Linked DNA regions of Corallococcus caeni. Each later gene encodes a partner of the first gene's protein in a complex. Links are inferred from orthologs where the notes say so. Each region holds a gene or a part of one and is shown in the gene's direction. Other genes may lie near its edges.

Evidence for each region.
Region 2: the proteins of secY (region 1) and secA are in contact, whole or in part, in a crystal structure (PDB 3DIN), measured with the Thermotoga maritima proteins. The link is inferred for Corallococcus caeni from one-to-one orthologs. Residues at the interface, in WP_004081795.1 of Thermotoga maritima: Glu108, Gly109, Glu110, Glu111, Ala236, Glu237, Arg238, Arg239, Ile240, Thr241, Ile242, Gln243, Tyr244, Ala245, Arg246, Arg247, Val248, Thr249, Gly250, Arg251, Arg252, Val253, Tyr254, Gly256, Ala257, Ser258, Thr259, Tyr260, Leu261, Pro262; in WP_004082002.1 of Thermotoga maritima: Glu261, Ala262, Arg263, Lys300, Ala301, Arg302, Thr303, Ile304, Ile305, Leu323, Tyr324, Asp325, Pro326, Val329, Ser330, Tyr333, Ile336, Lys340, Phe345, Val349, Glu363, Phe364, Tyr374, Ser375, Gly376, Gly377, Glu393, Ile395, Thr482, Ser483.

Annotation. Positions count from the first base shown.
Region 1 is NZ_BTTW01000014.1:2,505-12,646, forward strand. Bases 6,888-9,770 are described here. They hold secY (preprotein translocase subunit SecY), read left to right. Parts: upstream 6,888-7,597; coding sequence 7,598-8,944; downstream 8,945-9,770. Other genes in these bases: rpmD (50S ribosomal protein L30), read left to right, coding at 6,888-6,922; rplO (50S ribosomal protein L15), read left to right, coding at 6,939-7,466; AABA78_RS37295 (adenylate kinase), read left to right, coding at 9,035-9,685. In the rest of the region: rplB (50S ribosomal protein L2), read left to right, coding at 1-34; rpsS (30S ribosomal protein S19), read left to right, coding at 48-335; rplV (50S ribosomal protein L22), read left to right, coding at 371-715; rpsC (30S ribosomal protein S3), read left to right, coding at 757-1,419; rplP (50S ribosomal protein L16), read left to right, coding at 1,484-1,903; rpmC (50S ribosomal protein L29), read left to right, coding at 1,978-2,184; rpsQ (30S ribosomal protein S17), read left to right, coding at 2,268-2,594; rplN (50S ribosomal protein L14), read left to right, coding at 2,660-3,028; rplX (50S ribosomal protein L24), read left to right, coding at 3,071-3,400; rplE (50S ribosomal protein L5), read left to right, coding at 3,577-4,230; AABA78_RS37255 (type Z 30S ribosomal protein S14), read left to right, coding at 4,257-4,442; rpsH (30S ribosomal protein S8), read left to right, coding at 4,612-5,010; rplF (50S ribosomal protein L6), read left to right, coding at 5,075-5,641; rplR (50S ribosomal protein L18), read left to right, coding at 5,750-6,106; rpsE (30S ribosomal protein S5), read left to right, coding at 6,129-6,650; more of rpmD, read left to right, coding at 6,653-6,887; map (type I methionyl aminopeptidase), read left to right, coding at 9,786-10,142. UniProt on the Escherichia coli protein: The central subunit of the protein translocation channel SecYEG. Consists of two halves formed by TMs 1-5 and 6-10.
Region 2 is NZ_BTTW01000004.1:329,914-340,499, forward strand. What follows is about bases 3,870-7,196. They hold secA (preprotein translocase subunit SecA), read left to right. Parts: upstream 3,870-4,170; coding sequence 4,171-6,996; downstream 6,997-7,196. In the rest of the region: AABA78_RS19565 (Stp1/IreP family PP2C-type Ser/Thr phosphatase), read left to right, coding at 1-736; AABA78_RS19570 (M23 family metallopeptidase), read left to right, coding at 963-1,880; AABA78_RS19575 (nucleotidyl cyclase domain-containing protein), read right to left, coding at 1,884-2,588; AABA78_RS19580 (23S rRNA (cytidine(2498)-2'-O)-methyltransferase RlmM), read right to left, coding at 2,660-3,685; rpsB (30S ribosomal protein S2), read left to right, coding at 7,341-8,321; tsf (translation elongation factor Ts), read left to right, coding at 8,498-9,151; pyrH (UMP kinase), read left to right, coding at 9,352-10,095; frr (ribosome recycling factor), read left to right, coding at 10,142-10,586. UniProt on the Escherichia coli protein: Required for protein export, interacts with the SecYEG preprotein conducting channel.

The DNA of each region.
Region 1 (10,142 bases):
GAGCGGCCGCCGCCAGGGCGCGCGCAGCCAGTAAGAGGATTTGAAACATGGCTCGTTCGATCAAGAAGGGTCCGTTCGTTGACGATCACCTCCTCAAGAAGATCGAGGGGATGATCGCCGCGAACAAGAAGGCGGTCGTCAAGACCTGGTCCCGGCGCTCCACGATTCTCCCTGAGTTCGTGGGTCACACCTTCGCCGTTCACAACGGCAAGAAGTTCATTCCGGTGTTCGTCACGGAGAACATGGTGGGCCACAAGCTCGGCGAGTTCGCTCCTACGCGCACCTTCGGTGGGCACTCGGCGGAGAAGAAGGTCGCCAAGGCCCCGGGCAAGTAGCCCGTTCGCACGCCTGAGAGCCTGAGGAGATGACCATGGAGTCGACTGCACATCTGCGTCACCTGCGCATGAGCCCGCGCAAGCTGTCCCTCGTCGCGGCGCTCATCCGGGGCAAGCCTGTTGAGGCCGCCCTGAACATCCTGAAGTTCACCCCGCGCGCCGCCGCGCGGCCGGTGGAGAAGCTCATCAAGAGCGCCGTCGCCAACGCGACGGACCTGTCCAAGGGTCAGGTCGACGTGGATACGCTCTACGTCAAGACCATCTCCGTGGACCAGGCCGCCACCCAGCGCCGGTTCATGCCGCGCGCCATGGGGCGCGCGACGCCCATCCAGAAGAAGTCTGCCCACGTCCACGTCGTGCTGGCCGAGGCCAAGAAGTAGGACCCGTCGGGCCCCGCCCGGACGCACCAAGGAGATTCAGTTTGGGACAGAAAGTACATCCGATCGGGTTCCGGCTCGGCGTCATCAAGACCTGGGACTCCAAGTGGTTCGAGCACAAGAACTACGCCCAGTGGCTCCACGAGGACATCCGCATCCGCGAGTTCGTGAAGAAGTCGCTGAACCACGCGGGCGTGTCCAAGGTGGAGATTGAGCGCGCCGCCAACAAGGTGAAGGTCAACGTCCACACCGCTCGGCCGGGCATCGTCATCGGCAAGCGCGGCGCTGGCATCGAGACCGTCAAGAAGGACCTCCAGCAGTTCACTAAGAACGAGGTCTTCCTGAACATCGTCGAGGTCCGCAAGGCCGAGACCGACGCGCAGCTCGTGGCGGAGAACATCGCCACGCAGCTCGAGCGCCGCATCGCCTTCCGCCGCGCCATGAAGAAGGCGCTGCAGACCGCGATGAAGTTCGGGGCCAAGGGCATCCGCGTCGCCTGCTCGGGCCGCCTGGGTGGCGCCGAGATGGCCCGCTACGAGTGGTACCGCGAGGGCCGCGTGCCCCTGCACACCCTTCGCGCGGACATCGACTTCGGCTTCGCCGAGGCCAAGACGACCTACGGCAAGATTGGCTGCAAGGTCTGGATCTGCAAGGGCGAGGTCCTCCCCGGCAAGGGCGGCCAGGCCCCCATGCCCACCAACCGGTAAGACGCCCCCTGCGGGGCGGGTTTAAGAGACCCGCCCTGCATGGAAGGCACGAAGGACATCGACCATGCTTCAGCCTGCTCGAACCAAATACCGCAAGATGCAGAAGGGCCGCATGTTCGGCTCGGCCCACCGCGGCAGCGACCTCACCTACGGTGAGTTCGGCCTGGTGAGCCTCCAGCCGGGCTGGATCACCTCGCGCCAGATCGAGGCGGCCCGTATCGCGATGACCCGCCACGTGAAGCGCGGCGGTAAGATCTGGATCCGGATCTTCCCGGACAAGCCCATCACGAAGAAGCCCGCCGAGACCCGTATGGGTACCGGTAAGGGTGGCGTGGAGTACTACGTCGCGGTCGTCAAGCCGGGACGCGTCCTCTACGAGATGGAGGGCATGACGCAGGAGATCGCCACCGGTGCGCTGAAGCTGGCGCAGGCGAAGCTGCCGGTGCTCACCAAGATCGTGCGCCGCAGCGAGCTCTCGCTGTAGTCACGCACCGCCGGGACGGGCGCTCCACCTGGTGACAGGGGAGGGCGCCCGCATCCCGCGCCGAGGAGACCAAGATGGCGACTGCGAAGGAACTGAAGGACCTGTCGACGGACGACCTGCAGAACCGCGCGAAGGAACTGCGCGACACGCTGGTCCAGGATCGGCTCAAGCGTCGGACCGGCTCGCTGGACAGCCCTGCTGAGGGCGTGCAGCACCGCCGTGATCTGGCCCGCATCCTCACCGTCCTGGGCCAGAAGGCCCGGGCCGCGAAGGCGGGGTAGTAGTAGCAGTGCATCCGCGGGCATCCGGGCTCACCCGGATGTTCGTGGCCATCCGGGCAGAGGGCCCGGGTGCATGACAGACAGTGAGAACCAACATGGCTGAAGCGACCGAAACGCCCGCTGCCGAGACCTCCACCCGGGGTCGTCCCAAGACCCGCGTGGGCATCGTCACCTCCAACAAGATGCAGAAGACGGTGGTCGTCACCGTCCAGCGTCGTGCTCCCCACCCGAAGTACGGGAAGATCATGAGCCTGCGCGAGAAGTACAAGGCGCACGTCGAGGATCACGACTACCCGAAGAAGGTCACCATCAACGAGGGTGACCGGGTGCGCATCGCCGAGACCAAGCCCGCTTCGAAGGACAAGCGTTGGCGCGTGGTCGAGGTGTTGGAGAAGAGCAAGAACGTCTAGGTAGGCCACACCGCGTCCGTGCGCCATGAAGCGCGTGGACGGGTTCGAGCAAGAGGAGACTTCACATGATTCAGATGCAGAGTGTGCTCGATGTGGCCGACAACTCGGGCGCCAAGAAGGTGTTTTGCATCAAGGTTCTCGGCGGCTCCAAGCGCAAGTATGCCTCCATCGGCGACGTGATTGTCGTGTCGATCCGCGAGGCCCTGCCCAACTCCAAGGTGAAGAAGGGTGACGTCGCGAAGGCCGTCATCGTCCGCACCCGTCGCGAGGTGGGTCGTGCGGATGGCAGCTACATCAAGTTCGACGGCAACTCGGCGGTCCTCATCAACAAGGACCTGGAGCCCATCGGGACGCGCATCTTTGGGCCGGTCGCCCGTGAGCTGCGTGCCCGCAAGTTCATGAAGATCATCTCGCTGGCGCCCGAGGTCCTCTAAGAGGACGCAGGCCTGACGGCGAACAGCCAGAGTGAGGAAGCCATGCAGAAGCTGAAAGTCGGTGACACCATCCAGGTCATCTCCGGGTCTGAGCGCTCGGAGAAGACGCCGGCGACCAAGCGCGGCAAGGTGCTGAAGGTCGACCGGGAGGCGGGCCGCGTGACGGTCGAAGGCCTGCGCCTGGTCAAGCGCCACATGCGCAAGACGCCGCAGAGCCCCGAGGGCGGCATCATCGAGAAGCCGGGCACCATCGCGCTCTCGAACGTCCAGGTGGTCTGCGCCAAGTGCGACAAGCCGACCCGCGTCGGCATCCGCAAGGAGGGGGAGTCCTCCAAGCGGTTCTGCAAGCAGTGTGACGCCCTGATTGACTAGGGGTCGGTGTTCGGGCATGTATGCGCGCCCCTTGCCCCACCTCGTGGTGGGGCAAGCGGGCGTGCACGTCCAGAGGGCTGAAATGGTCGAGCCCTCCGGGTGTTTCCACGTACTAGACGCAGGACTGATCGGACGCGCTGGGTCCATGACGGCGCCCCGAAGCAGGGGAATGAAAGATGGCTGACGAGAAGAAGGCCGACTCGAAGGAAAAGAAGAGCAAGAAGCGCGGGAAAGAAGAAGCCAAGAAGGTCGGCTTCGCCGCGAACATCGAGGAGGGCCTGAAGGCCCGCTCGGCGCGGCTCAAGGACCGCTTCCGTTCGGAAGGCGTGCCCGCGCTCATGAAGGAGCTGGGGCTCAAGAACCCCATGGAAGTGCCGCGGCTGGAGAAGATCGTCGTCAACATGGGTCTGGGCGAGGCACTCGCCAACAACAAGATCCTGGAGTCGGCGGTGGACCAGCTGGCCGCCATCACCGGTCAGAAGCCGGTCGTGACGCGCGCGCGCAAGTCCATCGCGAACTTCAAGCTGCGCCAGGGCCAGGCCATCGGTGCCGCCGTCACGCTGCGCGGCGACCGCATGTTCGAGTTCATGGACCGCCTCATCACCGTCGCGCTGCCGCGCGTGCGTGACTTCAAGGGCGTGTCCCCGAAGGCCTTTGACGGGAAGGGCAACTACACGCTCGGCGTCCGCGAGCAGATCATCTTCCCGGAAATCAACTACGATCAGATCGAGAAGGTGAAGGGGCTCAACATCAGCTTCGTCACCACCGCCCCGAACGACGAGCAGGGACTGGCGCTGATGCGTCACTTCGGCATGCCGTTCCGTCAGTAGGACCGAGCCCAGGACTCCCATCGATCATGGCCAAGCTCTCCAAGATTGCCCAGGCAAAGCGCAAGCTGAAGTTCCCCGTGCGTCAGTACAACCGCTGCCCGCTCTGCGGTCGTCCTCGCGCCTTCCTGCGCAAGTTCAAGATGTGCCGTATCTGCCTGCGTCACCGCGCCCTGCGCGGTGAAATCACCGGCGTCACCAAGTCGTCCTGGTAGGCGCTGGACCCCGGAAGCCGTCCCTGTCCTGAAGAGGGCAGGGCGGTCCCCGGTTGAAGTAGAAGGGAAGTGGCGGTCTCCGCGAACCCCCGGGATGGGCCCGGCAGGCGTGGTGGCTGCGAGCGCGGTGGGCTCCTGAAGGGGCTCCCGCTTAGCTTGAAGGTGCTTCATGCCGGTCAATGATCCCGTCGGCGACATGCTGACCCGCCTGCGCAACGCCTCGCGCGCGCGGCACGACAAGGTCGTCATTCCCCACTCGAAGCTCAAGGTGGAGATCGTCAAGGTCCTCAAGGACGAGGGCTACATCGGGGACTTCACCATCCACGAGGTCGCGCCGCAGAGCGAGATCACCGTGCAGCTGAAGTACGGCCCGGACCGCAGCCCGGCCATCACCGGCCTGCGCCGCGTGTCGAAGCCCGGCCTGCGCCGCTACGTCGCGGTGCGCGACATCCAGCCGGTGCTCGGCGGCATGGGCATCTCCATCCTCTCCACCTCGCGCGGCATCCTGGTGGACACCGAGGCCCGGAAGCAGAAGGTCGGCGGCGAACTGCTCTGCACGGTCTACTAGCCAGGAGTCTGGGTGAGGCGCCCCGCGAGGAGCGCGCCCCAGGCGACGACAGCACGAGGCAATCATGAGTCGGATTGGAAAACTGGCGATCAAGCTTGGCGACAAGACGAAGGTCAACGTCGCCAACCAGCAGGTCAACTTTGACGGCCCCAAGGGCAAGCTGTCCGTCAAGCTCCCCGCCAAGGTGAAGGTGGAGGTGAAGGACGGCCAGGTGACGGTGCAGCGCGAGGATGACTCGCGTGAAGCCCGCAGCCTGCACGGCCTGACCCGGACCATCCTCGCCAACGCGGCGAAGGGCGTGTCCACGGGCTTCGAGAAGCGCCTCGACATCCGCGGCGTCGGTTTCCGCGCGGAAGTGAAGGGCAAGGCCATCCACTTCTCGCTCGGCTACTCCCACCCGGTGGTGTTCAACCTGCCGGAGGGCGTGACGGCGGAAGTCGACAAGGTCTCCCGTACCGAGGACAGCCTTCCCACGGTGGGGCTCACGCTCCGCTCGGCGGACAAGGAAGTCCTGGGCGCCACGGCGGTCAACATCCGCTCGCTGCGTCCGCCGGAGCCCTACAAGGGCAAGGGCATCAAGTACGCCGAGGAGCGCATCCGTCGCAAGGAGGGCAAGACCGGTACGACCTAGTCGTCACCGCGTCTTCGCCGAGCATTCAACCCCGCCGGGCCTTGAAGCCTGGCGGAATCATCCGGCGGCGGAAGGCCGCATCGCCGCCGGACGGAAAAGGAAGCAGCCATGTCCAAGACTGTCGATCAGCGCCTCAAGAGGAAGAACCGCATCCGCAAGAAGCTCTCGGGTACCACCGAGCGCCCGCGGCTTACGGTGTACAAGAGCCTCAAGCACATCTACGCGCAGGTGGTGGACGACTCCACCGGCCGCACGCTGGCGTATGCGTCGTCCCTGTCCAAGGAGCTGAAGGGCAAGGACGAGGGCGACAAGAAGGCCGACGCGAAGCGCGTGGGCTCCCTCATCGCGGAGAAGTGCAAGGCCGCCAACGTCGATGCGGTGGTGTTCGACCGCAACGGCTTCCCCTACCATGGGCGCATCGCTGCCGTGGCCGACGCCGCGCGCGAAGCCGGCCTGAAGTTCTAGGTACCAGAAAGGAATTCCTCAAGTGGCAACTCCGATCAATCCGAACGATCTGGACCTGACCGACCGCGTGGTGAACATCAACCGCGTGGCCAAGGTGGTGAAGGGTGGCCGCCGTTTCTCGTTCGCCGCGCTCGTCGTGGTGGGCGATGGCAACGGGCACGTGGGCGTGGGCCTGGGCAAGGCCAACGAAGTCCCCGAGGCCATCCGCAAGGGCGGCGAGAACGCGAAGAAGAACCTGTTCCGCGTTCCTCGCATGGGTCACACCATCCCGCACGAGATCCTGGGGCACTTCGGTGCCGGCTGGGTGCTCCTGAAGCCGGCCTCCGAAGGTACGGGCGTCATCGCCGGTGGCGCGGTGCGCGCGGTGCTGGAGGCGGCGGGCATCCGCAACATCCTGACCAAGAGCCAGGGTTCGCGGAATCCGCACAACGTGCTGAAGGCCACGGTCGCTGGCCTGAAGCTGCTGCGCAGCGCCGAGCAGGTCGCTCGCCTGCGTGGCAAGGACGTCGAGTCGCAGAAGCTCGCGGGCGAGGCGAGGGGCTAGCCATGGCGCTCAAGGTAAAGCTGACGAAGAGCTACTCGGGTTCTTCCGAGGACATGCTGGCCACCATCAAGGGCCTCGGTCTGAAGAAGTTCGGCGACGAGCGGCTGTTGAAGGACACCCCGGCGGTGCGCGGCATGGTGTTCAAGGTGAAGCACCTGGTCTCCCTGGAGACGGTCAGCCAGGAGGCTCCGGCGCCCAAGCGCCGCAAGCCCCGGAAGATTGTCGCCCGGGACCGCGCCCTGGAGCGCCTGGCCGCCAAGGCCAAGGCCTGAGAACTGAGGATCCATCATGAGCATCCTGACCAATCTGAAGCGCCCTGAGGGCTCCTGGCACCGCAAGAAGCGCGTGGGCCGTGGCCAGGGTAGCGGCCTGGGCAAGACGGCCGGCCGCGGCGGCAAGGGCCAGAAGGCCCGCTCCGGCAACATGCGGTTCGAGGGCTTCGAAGGCGGCCAGAGCCCGCTGCAGCGTCGCCTGCCGAAGTTCGGCTTCAACCCGCCCAACCGCACTACCTACGCGGTGGTGAACCTGGGTGACCTGGAGCACGTGTTCGACGCGGGCGCCACGGTGGACGAGGCCGCGCTGAAGCAGGCGGGCCTGGTCAAGGGCCGTTATGACGGCGTGAAGGTCCTGGCCCATGGCGAGCTCGCCAAGAAGCTGACCGTTCGCGTCAACAAGGTGTCCGCGGCGGCTCGCGAGAACATCGAGAAGGCGGGCGGCTCCGTGGAAGAGCTCCCGCTGGTGGCGCACAAGCCGGAGTCGGCCTCCAAGGCCCACGCCGGCAAGGGCGTCAAGGCTCCTCGCCAGCCCCGGGCGTAGGCGTGACCGGCGCGCATCACGGTGATGTGGTGCGCGCCCCCAGCCTTGTGTAGGCTTCCGCGCCCCTTTCCGGAACCGGAGAGGGGCGTTTGTTGTTGCTGGCAGAACCTCTTGAAGAGGATGGCATTACCGTGGCCCTGAACGCCCTCGCCAACGTCTTCCGCATCGCGGAGCTGCGCAGCCGGCTTGCGTACACGCTCGTGCTGCTGTCCGTCTACCGCATCGGCATCTTCATCAACACGCCGGGCGTGGACCGCTCCGCGATGAACGCGTTCATGGACGCCCAGAAACAATCGGGCGGCCTCGTGTCGCTGTTCAACCTCTTCTCCGGCGGCGCGCTGGAGCAGATGTCCATCTTCGGTCTGGGCATCATGCCGTACGTGAGCGCCTCCATCATCATCCAGCTCCTGGCGGTGGTGGTGCCCAGCCTGGAGCGCCTGCAGAAGGAAGGCGCCGCGGGCCGCCAGAAGATCAACCAGTACACGCGCTACGGCAGCATCGCGCTGTCCATCGTGCAGGGCGTGGGCATCTCGCGGTGGCTGGCCTCGCTGGGCCGCTCCGACGCGGGCCAGGCCGGCTTCAACCAGGTGGTGGTGCCCAACGACAACCTCTGGTTCACCTTCATGACGGTGGTGAGCCTCACGGCGGGCACGGCCTTCATCATGTGGCTGGGCGAGCGCATCACCGAGCGCGGCATCGGCAACGGCATCTCGCTCATCATCTTCGCGGGCATCGTGGCGCGCGTGCTGCCCGGCGCGAAGACGCTGCTGGACCTGACGACGCAGGAAGTGGTGAACGTGGCCGCGGTGCTGGGCCTGCTCTTCTTCATGCTCCTCATCATCGGCGTGGTGGTCTACGTGGAGCGCGGTATGCGGCGCGTGCCCATCCAGTACGCCAAGCGCATGGCGGGCCGGCGCATGTTCGCGGGTCAGGCCACGTACTTCCCCATGAAGGTGAACGCCTCGGGCGTGATTCCTCCCATCTTCGCCGGCGCGGTGCTCTCCTTCCCGGCGACGCTGGGCGCGTGGTTCCCCTTCCTGCAGGGCTTCCAGCGCGCCATCGAGGGCAACCTCTGGGTCTACAACGGCCTGTTCGTGCTGCTGGTGGTGTTCTTCTCCTACTTCTACACGGCGCTCACGTTCCGGCCGGATGACGTGGCGGACAACATCAAGAAGCAGGGTGGCTACATCCCCGGCATCCGCCCGGGCCGTCAGACGGCGGAGTTCATCGAGCGGACGCTCAACCGCCTCACGTTCGGCGGCGCCATCTACCTGGCCGTCATCTGCGTGATTCCGTCCGTCATCAGCAGCGTGCTCGGGGTGCGGTTCACCTTCGGCGGCACGGCGCTCCTCATCGTCGTGGGCGTGGCGCTGGACACGGTGCAGCAGATCGAAGGGCACCTCATCAGCCGCAACTACGAAGGCTTCGCGGGTCCGCGCGGTCCGCGCATCCGTGGTCGGGTCCGCGTGGCGGCCTGACGTCGGTCGGTTGTGTTCCGGCGCCTCTCCCCAAATGGTGGGGAGGGGCGCCTCGTCGTTCAAGGGTGGACGCTGGTGCAAAGGAGCGACATGAACCTCATCCTCTTGGGGCCGCCGAACGCCGGGAAGGGAACCCAGGCGAAGAAGCTCTACGCGGACTTCCAGATCCCGCAGATCTCCACCGGCGACATCCTGCGCAAGGCCGTGAAGGACGGCACTGCGTTGGGCAAGGTGGCCGGGCCGCTGATGGCCGCGGGGCAGTACGTTCCTGACGACGTCGTCATCGGCATCGTGGAGGAGCGGCTGAAGGAGCCGGACGTGGCCAAGGGCTTCGTGCTCGATGGCTTCCCGCGCACCCCGGGGCAGGCGGACGCGCTGGACCGGATGCTGGAGCGGCTTGGCAAGCAGCTGAACGCGGTGGTGTCGCTCGAGGTCCCGCACTCGACGCTGGTCGAGCGCGGCTCCGGGCGGCGCGTGTGCCCCAACGACGGAGCCGTCTACCACGTCACCCAGAGCCCGCCGAAGCGTGCCGGGCTCTGCGACAAGTGCAGCGCGGAGCTCGTGCAGCGCCCGGATGACACGCCGGAGGTCATCGAGAAGCGCCTGCAGAAGTACGACGCGGAGACATCTCCCCTGAAGAGCTTCTATGCGAAGAAGGGGCTGCTCAAGAGCGTGGACGGCGTCGGGTCTCCGGAGGGCATCTACGAGGAGATCAAGAAGGCCGCCGGCCGTCCCGCCTGAGTCCAGGCCGGGCGGAGGGGCGGGGGCAGGGCCGGTCCGGACTGCCGCCCCACCGGTCGCGGGTTCCGACAAAGCAGCAGCCCGGTAGGGAAAGGGGCGCATGAACCCGGTGGAACTCAAGAGCCCCGACGAGATTGCCCTGATGCGGGAAGCGGGGCGCATCGTCTGTGAAATCCTGGACGAGCTGGAGAAGGCAGTAGCGCCCGGGGTGTCCACCTGGGAGCTGGATGCCCTGGCGGAGCAGCTCATCGCCCAGAAGGGCGCCAGGCCGGCGTTCAAGGGCTACCACGGCTTCCCGGGCGTGCTCTGCGCCTCCGTGAACCAGGAGGTGGTCCATGGCATCCCAAGCCGGAAGCGCCGGCTGGTGGCCGGGGACCTGATGAAGCTGGACTTCGGGGTGGTCTACCGGGGCTTCTTCGGGGACTCGGCGCGCACGGTGCCGGTGGGGAAGGTGACA
Region 2 (10,586 bases), on another replicon or contig:
CGTCGGGCGCAAGCGCAATCACAACGAGGACAGCTTCCTCATTGACGATGAGCTCCAGCTCTACGTCGTGGCGGACGGCATGGGTGGGCACGCGGGTGGTGGAACCGCGTCGCGCATCGCCGTCGAGACCATCGACAAGGAGCTGAGGCGCGCACGTGAAGGGCGGGACAACCCCTTCGTCAGCGTTCCCAACCTCCAGGATTCGCCCATTCCGGAAGCGCTCCGGGGCGCGGTGGAGAAGGCCTGTCAGGCCATCTACCTCACCGCCCAGGATGACGCGCGCCTGTCCGGCATGGGCACGACAGTCATCTCCCTGGTGGTCCGCGACGAGCACGCCTTCTTCGCCCACGTGGGTGACAGTCGCGCGTACCTCATCCGCGGGGACCTCATTCAGCAGATCTCCGAGGACCACTCGCTGGTCAACGAGCAGATCAAGGCGGGGATGATCACACCGGAAGAGGCCAAGCACTCCCGGTACAAGAACATCATCACCCGCTCCGTCGGCTTCGAGGAGGAGGTGCAGGTGGACGTCATGGGGCTCGTGTCCGAGCCCGGCGACGTGTTCCTGCTCTGCTCTGACGGCCTCGCGAACATGCTCGAGGACCGGGAGATCCACGACACCGTCGCGCGCTACCCGAGCCTGGACGAGGTGCCCAAGCACCTCATCGACCTGGCCAACGAGCGCGGCGGCGACGACAACATCAGCGTCATCGTGGTGCGCATGCAGGGCGGGTAGGGCCCGGACTCGGGGCGCGATTGGGGCGCGTCCCGCAGTCTGTTGACCTTGACACTCTTCAAACGCGGATGATAGCTGCCCCAACCTTTCCATCCATTGAGAATCATCAGTGGGTGACGGTGCGGGAGGGGCGGCGGGTGGGGGAGGTGTTGCGAGCGCGGGGAGCGACTTAGCTTCTGGCGCCGGAAGTCCCACGTAGCGAAAGAGATTTCCCCAGGAGTGGTCCGTGGCCAAAAAGTCCTTCACGCTGATGGTCATCCCGGACCACGACGCTCCGGTGAAGCGCTACACCATCCAGCGCTCCTGGTTGGTTCAGGTGGGCATGGGCCTGATGCTGGTGGCGGGCCTGGGCGCCGGTGCGAGCATCCACTACCTCCAGGTGGCGGCGGACGCGTCGGAGAACCGCATCCTGCGCGAGGAGAACCTCACGCTGCGCTCGCAGCTGAAGTCGGTGCGTGAGCGCATCGAGCACATCGGTTCCACGCTGGACCGCGTGGAGCGCTTCGACCAGAAGCTGCGCGCGGTGACGCTCCTGTCGGACCCGCAGCGCAACCTGGCCATGGGCCCCACGGAGCCGGAGGCCGGCACCACGGTGCCCGCGACGGACACGCAGTTCACGCAGCTGACCACCACGGACACGCCCAAGATGATGCTGGGCCGGTTGGATCGGCTGTCCGCGGAGGCCACCCGCCAGGAGCTGAGCCTCCAGGACCTGCAGGCCTACTTCCAGGACCAGAAGTCGCTCCTGGCCTCCACGCCGTCGGTGTGGCCGGCGCGCGGCTGGGTGACCAGCGATTTCGGCCAGCGCCTGGACCCGTACACGGCGGACCGCGTGACGCACGCGGGTCTGGACATCGCGGCGCCGCACGGCAAGGAAGTCACCGCGCCGTCGGACGGCACGGTGGTGTTCGCGGGGCTGGAGGGCGGGTACGGCAACGTGCTCGTCATCGACCACGGCTACGGCATCAAGACGCGCTACGGCCACCTGTCCAAGATTCTGGTGAAGGCCGGGGACCGGGTGAAGCGCGGCTCGCCCATCGCGGCGGTGGGCAACACGGGCCGCTCCACCGGCCCGCACCTGCACTACGAGGTGCGCGTCAACGGCGTGCCGCAGAACCCGCGCAAGTTCATCCTGGAAGAGTAACGCTCAGGTTCCTTCCGGCTCCGGGAGGAACGCGTCCAGGCGCAGGCGCCGCCGCTGCAGGCCGTGCGTCCGCCCGGTGCGCTCCATGATGTAGGCCCGCTCCACCTCCGCCCACAGGAGCGGCCCCAGCACCTGCCAGTGCGACGGCTGGTGCACCGTCAGCTCCAGCAGCGCCACGGTGAAGCCCGGCACGTCGGTGGCCGAGGCGCCCGGAGGCAGCGCGGGGCGCAGGTCCTCCGCCAGCCTCGCGCGCGTCCCTTCCGCGCTGTCCTCGCGCACGGTGAGCTGGGACGTGGGCAGCAGCAGCACCGCGAAGCCATCCGGCTGGAAGCGCACGATGCGCGCGCCCGGGTACTGCGCGGTGAGCGACGCGACGGTGGCCTTCAGCAGCGCGTCCCCGGCGGGGAAGCCGAAGCGCGCGTTGAAGTGGATCATCTCCTTCACGTCCACCATCACCGCGCCCACGCGCCAGCCGTCGTGGTGCGCGTGCGTGGACAGGTCGAACTCCTCCTTGAGGAGCGTGCCCTGCGTGAGCGCCAGCACGTGCATGGCCCCGGTGGCGTCCGGCTGGCCTCGTCGGCGCTGCTCGGCGGCGATGAGCTCCTGGGCGGCGGCCTGCGGCGCCTCCTGGGCGTGCCCGGGACGCGCGGCCCGGGGATGGAGTGCGACGAGGGCGGTAGCGGTGGCGTCGTCGATTGCGTAGGGCATCGTGCCCGCGTGTGTAGCGCGGACCGGCCGCGGGCGCAGGAAAGCTTCTCCCCGCGCCCGCCTGGTCGCGCTCAGCGCATCCGGTGCGCCGTGACGGTCACCTCGTCCCGGTCATGGTAGAGCTGGCGGACGGTGAGGCCCTCCCAGCCCCCGTCCTCCACGAGCGTCTGGCGGACGCGCAGGAGCAGCGGGTTCTTGTCCTTCATGGGCAGCTTGATGTTGGCCACCAGGTTGCGCGCCAAGCGGCGCCGGCCCCACTTGGCCAAAAGCTGCGCCACCTCCAGGGGCCGCCACGCCATGTCGCAGAAGAGCCAGTCCGCGGGCTCCTCCGGGGCGTAGGCGAAGGCGCTCTCCTGCACGTGCTGGACGCGCGGGTTCCTGGCCAGCTCCGGCATCAGCTTCGCCGGGTCCACCGCCACCACCCGCGCCCCGCGGGCCACCAGCCGCTGCGTCCAGCCGCCCGGCGCCGCGCCCAGGTCCACGCAGACGTCGCCGCGCCCGGGCTCATGCGCCAGCCCGTCCAGCGCCTCCTCCAGCTTCATCGCCGCGCGGGAGGGGGACTCGCCCGCGCGCTTCATCCGCCGCCGCCCGCCCGGCGCCAGCGACAGGGCCTCGCGAGCGCTCACCGCGCCCAGCATCAGCACCCCCTCCGGCGCGACGCACAGGCCCACCAGCAGGGCCCCCGCCTCGCGGGCCCGGCCATCGTCCTCCAGCAACCGGGCCGGGGGGAGCGCGGCGCGCACGGCCGCCTCCAGGGCCTCGGCGCGGCCCGCCTGCGTGTTGCCCTTCGCGCTGTCCGGCGTGTAGGCCCGGACGAGCCAGGGCACGCGCGACGGCAGCCCGGACATCGCGGCCACGATGTCCTCCACCGGCACCTGGGCTCCGCCCGGCGGGGCCCAGGTGGTGATGACCTTCTCCACCGCCCGGCCGAAGGCAGGCGGCACGTCCGGGCGCTGCTGGGACTCCACCAGGGCCGGCCCCAGGAGGCGGGGGGCCGCGTCCGCCCAGGCCAGCTCCTCGAACAGGTGCCCTTCGAAGCCCTCCCGGCAGGTCCACAGCCACCGGGCCGGCTGGGCCGCCAGCGTCTGTGCGGGCATGGGCGGTATGCGCGCCCGAGGTGGGATGCGCGGCGCGGGCGAGGCGATGGGCGCCGGGGCGGAGCGTCCGGGGCCACCGGCACGGGGCGTGGGGCCCGGCTTGCCCCCGGTCTTGGGGCCTGGCTTGCCTCCAGACCTGGGGCCCGGCTTGCCTGCCGCCCGGGGGCCGGGCTTCGGTCCGGCCTTGCCGTTAGAGGGAGGCCCCGAGCGCGAAGGCTTGCCGGGACGGGAGGGGGCGCCTGGTCGGCGGGGGCCCGGGGAGGAGCGACCGGAAGAAGTCTTCGCGGCGCGGGGACGGTGAATCTGCTTAGGGGACATTGCGTGGACTCGGTTCCGCTTTACTCTGGGCCACCGCGCGCCGGGCGGCCAGCCGAGAGGAAGTTTCGGGGGGCGCGCGTGGTTTTGGTCTGGTTCTCCCTTACATCTCCTGGGAATTCCCTTCACTCGCCGCGCTCCTTCGAGGATCCTCCGGCGAGAGAGCCAACATGATTGAATGGACGCTAAAGAAGCTCATCGGGACCAAGAATGAGCGCGAGCTCAAGAAAGCCCGTCTGAAGGTCGCCCGCATCAACGAACTGGAGGGCCGCATGAAGGCCCTCAAGGACGACGACTTCGCGCGCGAAACCGCCCGGATGAAGCAGGAGATCGCGAACGGCAAGCCGCTCGACGACCTGTTGTTCGAGGCCTTCGCCCTCACCCGTGAAGCCGCGAGCCGCGTCATCGGCCAGCGCCACTACGACGTGCAGCTCATCGGCGGCATGTTCCTCCACGAGGGCTGCATCGCGGAGATGCGCACCGGTGAAGGCAAGACGCTCACCGCGACGCTGCCCTCCTACCTCAACGCCCTGTCCGGCCGTGGCGTGCACGTCGTCACCGTGAACGACTACCTGGCCCGCCGCGACGCGGAGTGGATGGGCCGGGTCTACAAGTTCCTGGGCATGACGACGGGCTGCGTGCTCCACGAGCTGTCCGACAAGCAGCGCCAGGACGCGTACCGCTCGGACATCACGTACGGCCAGAACAACGAGTTCGGCTTCGACTACCTGCGCGACAACATGAAGTTCCGTCTGCAGGACTACGTCCAGCGCGAGCTCAATTACGCCATCGTCGACGAGGTGGACTCCATCCTCATCGACGAGGCCCGCACGCCGCTCATCATCTCCGGCCCCACCGAGGACAGCACCGACAAGTACTACCGGGTGGACCAGGTCATCCCGGGCCTCGTGCCGGACCAGGACTACACCCTGGATGAGAAGCACCGCGCGGTGGCCCTCACCGACGACGGCATCGACAAGCTCCAGAAGCGCCTCAACGTCGGCAACCTCTACGACCCCGGCGAAATCGAGACCCTCCACCACGTCGAGCAGGCCCTGCGCGCGCACACGCTCTACAAGCGCGACAAGGACTACGTGGTGAAGGACGGCGAGGTGCAGATCGTCGACGAGTTCACCGGCCGCCTCATGCCGGGCCGTCGCTGGTCCGACGGCCTCCACCAGGCCATCGAGGCCAAGGAGGGCGTGAAGATTGAGAACGAGAACCAGACGCTCGCCACGGTCTCGTTCCAGAACTACTTCCGCATGTACTCCAAGCTGTCCGGCATGACGGGCACCGCGGACACGGAAGCCGAAGAGTTCGCGAAGATCTACAACCTGGACGTGCGCGTCATCCCGACCAACCGTCAGGCGCAGCGCCGCGACGAACAGGACGTGGTCTACAAGACGGAGCGCGAGAAGTTCGAGGCCGTCGCCGGGCAGATTGAAGAGCTGCACAAGGCCGGCCAGCCGGTGCTCGTGGGCACGGTGTCCATCGCCAAGAGCGAGGTGGTGTCCAACTTCCTCAAGAAGCGCGGCGTGCCCCACAGCGTCCTCAACGCCAAGGCGCACCAGCGTGAGGCGGACATCGTCGCGCAGGCGGGCCGCAAGGGCGCGGTCACCATCTCCACCAACATGGCCGGCCGCGGCACGGACATCCTCCTGGGCGGCAACGCGGAGGTCATGACCAAGAGTGAGATGGGCCCGCCGCCGGAGCCGCCGGAGGCCGTGGACGGTCAGCCCCCGGACCTCACCGCCTACCAGGCGGCGCTCGCGGACTACGAGAAGCGCTTCGCGGAGACGAAGGCGAACAACGAGGCGCTCACCAAGCGCGAGCGTGAAGAGGTCATGGCCGCCGGCGGCCTCTTCATCATCGGCACCGAGCGCCACGAGTCCCGCCGCGTGGACAACCAGCTGCGTGGCCGCGCCGGCCGCCAGGGTGACCCGGGCGCCAGCCGCTTCTTCCTGTCCCTGGAAGACGACCTGATGCGCATCTTCGGGTCCGAGCGCATCCAGATGCTGATGGAGCGCCTGGGCATGGAGGAGGGCGAGGTCATCGAGCACATCTGGCTCTCTCGCGCCATCGAGAGCGCGCAGAAGCGGGTCGAAGGCCACAACTTCGACATCCGCAAGAACCTGCTCGAGTACGACGACGTGATGAACCAGCAGCGGCGCACCATCTACAAGCTGCGCCGCCAGGTGCTCGCGTCGGGCGCGGGCATCCCCCTCGTGGAGTACGAGGAGGACCTCAAGACGCGCGTGAAGACGCGCTCCGAGCGCGTCATCTCCTGGGCGGACTTCCGGGAGATGGTGCTGGACGCGGTGGAGGACGTCGTCGTGTCCATGACGGACACCTACGCCCCCACGCGCAGCTCCGACACCTGGGACATCGCCTCGCTGTCCAACATGGTGAAGGAGTCGCTCAACCTGGAGATGACCTTCGAGGGCGTCGGCAACCGCGACGAGCTCCAGGAGCAGATCTACGCCGCGGCGGAGAAGGTCTTCACCGCCCGCGAGCAGGAGTTCGGCGAAGACTTCATGCGCTTCCTGCAGTACCGGTACCTGGCCACCATCGACCAGCTGTGGAAGGACCACCTGCTGGCCATGGACCACCTGCGCCAGGGCATCGGCCTGCGCGGCTACGGCCAGAAGGACCCGAAGCAGGAGTACAAGAAGGAAGGCTACACGGGCTTCATGCAGATGCTGGACGCCATCAAGACGCAGTTCGTCAGCCAGATGATGCGCGTCCAGGCCCGCTCCGCCTCCAGCGCCGCGGAGGAGACGGCCCGCATCCAGCGCCAGCTCGCCCAGCAGCAGAAGAAGGCCGTGGAGGGCCGCGCGGACGCCGAGGGGAAGATCGAGGAGGCCACCGCCACCCCGGTCGCCCAGCGCGAGGCCGCCGCCGCGCCCGCCCGCACCGTGGGCCGCAACGACCCCTGCCCCTGCGGCAGCGGCCGCAAGTACAAGAAGTGCCACGGCGCCAACGAGGCGAACCCGTAGTCCCTGACGCCAGCTGACAGAAAGCAGTGCCCTCCGGCGCGGTTGCCCTCCCCCTCCAGGGGAGCGGTGGCCGCGCCGGTCGCCTTCCTGGAGGGGAGGGGAGCAGCCCCGGAGGGGTGGGACCCGGACGGACGGTGTGCCGAAGCTTGCGCCCCTCTTGAGCGTTCTGCTAAGGACGCCGCGCCCCGTTATGAAGAGGGGCCGGGCCGTACGCCCGAGGCAGTCCGCAGCACCCACTACTCACACGCGTGTCACCGGTCTCCGGTGCCCCTCCACGGTGGAGGGGCCAGGACTGGCAGCTGTCTTAAACGCGCGTGGCGGAACAACCGGAAGGTACACGCACCATGGATACCCAGCAGGATACGCAGACGCAGGCCCAGGCGATGGCCGCCGCCAGCGGCATCACGATGCGCCAGCTCCTCGAGGCCGGCGTCCACTTCGGCCACCAGACCAAGCGCTGGAACCCGAAGATGAAGCCCTACATCTTCGGCGCCCGTAACGGCATCTACATCATCGACCTGCAGAAGACCGTGACGATGGCCCGCTCGGCCTTCCGCTTCGTGGCGGACATCACGGCCCGCGGCGGCTCGGTGCTGTTCGTCGGCACCAAGAAGCAGGCGCAGGACGTCATCCAGGAGGAGGCCGCCCGCGCTGGTCAGTTCCACGTCACCAGCCGCTGGCTGGGTGGCACGCTGACGAACTTCAAGACCATCAAGCAGGGCATCGACCGCCTGAAGACGCTGGAGAAGATGGCCGAGGACGGCACCTTCGAGCGCCTGCCCAAGAAGGAAGTCGCCCAGCTCGACCGCGAGCGCGAGAAGCTGGAGAAGAACCTGGGCGGCGTGAAGGACATGGCGAAGCTGCCCCGCTGCGTCTTCATCATCGACCCGAAGAAGGAGCACATCGCCATCCACGAGGCCACCCGCCTGGGCATCCCGGTGATTGGCCTGGTGGACACGAACTGCGATCCGGACGGCATCGACTTCGTCATCCCGGGCAACGACGACGCCATCCGCTCCATCAAGCTCTTCACGTCGAAGATCGCGGACGCGTGCCTCGAGGGTGCGGCGCGCTACCGTGCGTCCGGCGCCGCCGAGCGCGACGAGCAGGAGGAGCGCGAGGGCCGTGACGACCGCCGCGACCGTGACGACCGCCGTGGCCCGCGCCGTGGCGACCGCCGCGACCGCGATGACCGCCGCGGTGGTGGTGACCGTGGCGGCGAGCGCCGTGGGCCCCTCGTGGAGATGAAGGGTGGCGCGTCCGCCGCCCCCGCCGCCACCGAGCAGGCGCCCGAGGGTGGCGAGGGCACGCCGGCGGCGGAGTAACCGCCCGTCCCCATCGCTTTCCTTCCGCAGCTTCCGGAGTCGGCCGGGCGGCACCTCTCAAGGCCCGCTGTCCGGCCGTCTCCGTTTTTCGTTCCAGCGTTTTCCTCCCTTGAACTCAGGCCTCCGCCCCCGGCGCACGCCGCCAGGCTCGGAGCAGAAGAAGAAAGAGACACGACATGGCTGAGATCACCGCCCAGATGGTGAAGGACCTCCGCGAGCGCACCAACGCGGGCATGATGGACTGCAAGAAGGCGCTGGCCGAGTCCGGTGGCGACTTCGCCAAGGCCGAGGAGTGGCTGCGCAAGAAGGGCATCTCCAAGGCCGAGGGCAAGGCCGGCCGCGTCGCCGCCGAGGGCATCGTCGGCACCTACGTCCACGGCGGCCGCATCGGCGTGCTGGTGGAGGTCAACTGCGAGACGGACTTCGTCGCTCGCAACCCGGACTTCCAGGAGCTGGTGAAGGACGTGGCCATGCAGATCGCCGCGGCCAACCCCAAGTTCGTCCGCCGCGAGGAGGTCCCCTCCGAGGCCATGGACAAGGAGAAGGAGATCCAGCGCGAGCTGCTCAAGCAGCAGGGCAAGCCCGAGGCGATGCTGGAGAAGATCCTCGTGGGCAAGATGGAGAAGTACTACGAGGGCGTCTGCCTGGTGGACCAGCTCTGGGTGAAGGACGACAAGAAGAAGGTCGGCGAGATGATCAACGAGCGCGCCGCCAAGATTGGCGAGAAGGTCTCCGTGCGCCGCTTCGCCCGCTTCGAGGTGGGTGAGGGCATCGAGAAGAAGAAGGACGACCTGGCCGCCGAAGTGGCCAAGACGCTGGGCCAGGCCTAAGCCGCCTCCCGCCGTCCCGCCGTCCTCCAGGGCCGCGTGCCTGGGGCTCTTCCTCTCCTGGGGAAGGGCGCCGGGGGCGCGGCCCTTGGTATTCCAGGCCCCTGCTCGCGGCGTCCGTCCGCCCGGCACCGGACGGTGCGGCGCGCGTCACGACTTCCGTCGTTGCTTGGGCGCGGGGCGGGGGATAGAAGCGGTCGCGTATGTCCGAATCCACCTCTCCCTACAAGCGCATCCTCCTCAAACTGTCGGGCGAAGCCCTGATGGGCGAGGGGAAGTACGGCATCCACCCGCCCACCCTCACGCGCATCGCGGAGGAAGTGGCCGAGCTGTCGCGGACGGGGCTCGAAATCGCCCTCGTCATCGGCGGGGGCAACATCTTCCGCGGCGTCGCTGGCGCCACGGAGGGCATGGACCGCGCGAGCGCGGACTACATGGGCATGCTGGCCACCTGCATCAACTCCATGGCGCTGCAGGACGCGCTGGAGAAGCAGGGGCTGAAGACGCGCGTGCAGTCCGCCATCAAGATGGAGCAGATCGCGGAGCCCTACATCCGCCGGCGCGCGGTGCGCCACCTGGAGAAGGGCCGCGTCGTCATCTTCGCCGCGGGCACGGGCAACCCCTACTTCACCACCGACACGGCCGCGTCGCTGCGCGCGATGGAAATCAACGCGCAGGTCATCCTCAAGGCCACCAAGGTGGACGGCGTCTACAACGCGGACCCGAAGAAGGACCCCACCGCGAAGCGCTACCGGACGCTCACGTACATGGACGTCCTCAAGCAGAACCTCAACGTGATGGACTCCACGGCCATCTCGCTGTGCATGGACAACAAGCTGCCCATCATCGTGTTCGACCTGGGCACGCGCGGGAACATCCAGCGCGCCGTCACGGGCCACGGCGAGTTCGGCACCGTCGTCGGCGCGTCCGAGACGGTCTGGGCCTGAAGCCCCAAGCAGGACTGCGACACACCCACTTCTAGAGGAGACTCAAATGGCTGACGCCGCCGCGGAACTGAAGAGCCGTATCGACAAGTCACTGGACGACCTCAAGCGGGAGCTGGCGAAGGTGCGCACCGGCCGTGCGAGCACCGCCATCCTGGACGGCATCAAGGTGGACCAGTACGGCACCCCCACGCCGCTGGCCGGCGTGGCCAGCATCAACGCGCCGGAGCCCCGCCTCATCACCATCAAGCCCTGGGACAAGGGCGTGCTGAAGGACATCGAGAAGGCCCTGCGTGAGGCGAACCTGGGCATCAACCCGATGAACGACGGCGAGATGATCCGCCTGCCCTTCCCGCCCCTCACCGAGGAGCGCCGCAAGGACATCGTCAAGCAGGTGAAGGCGAAGGGCGAGGAGCACAAGGTCGCCATCCGCAACATCCGCCGCGACGCGAACGAGGCGCTCAAGACGCAGCAGAAGGACAAGAAGATCACCG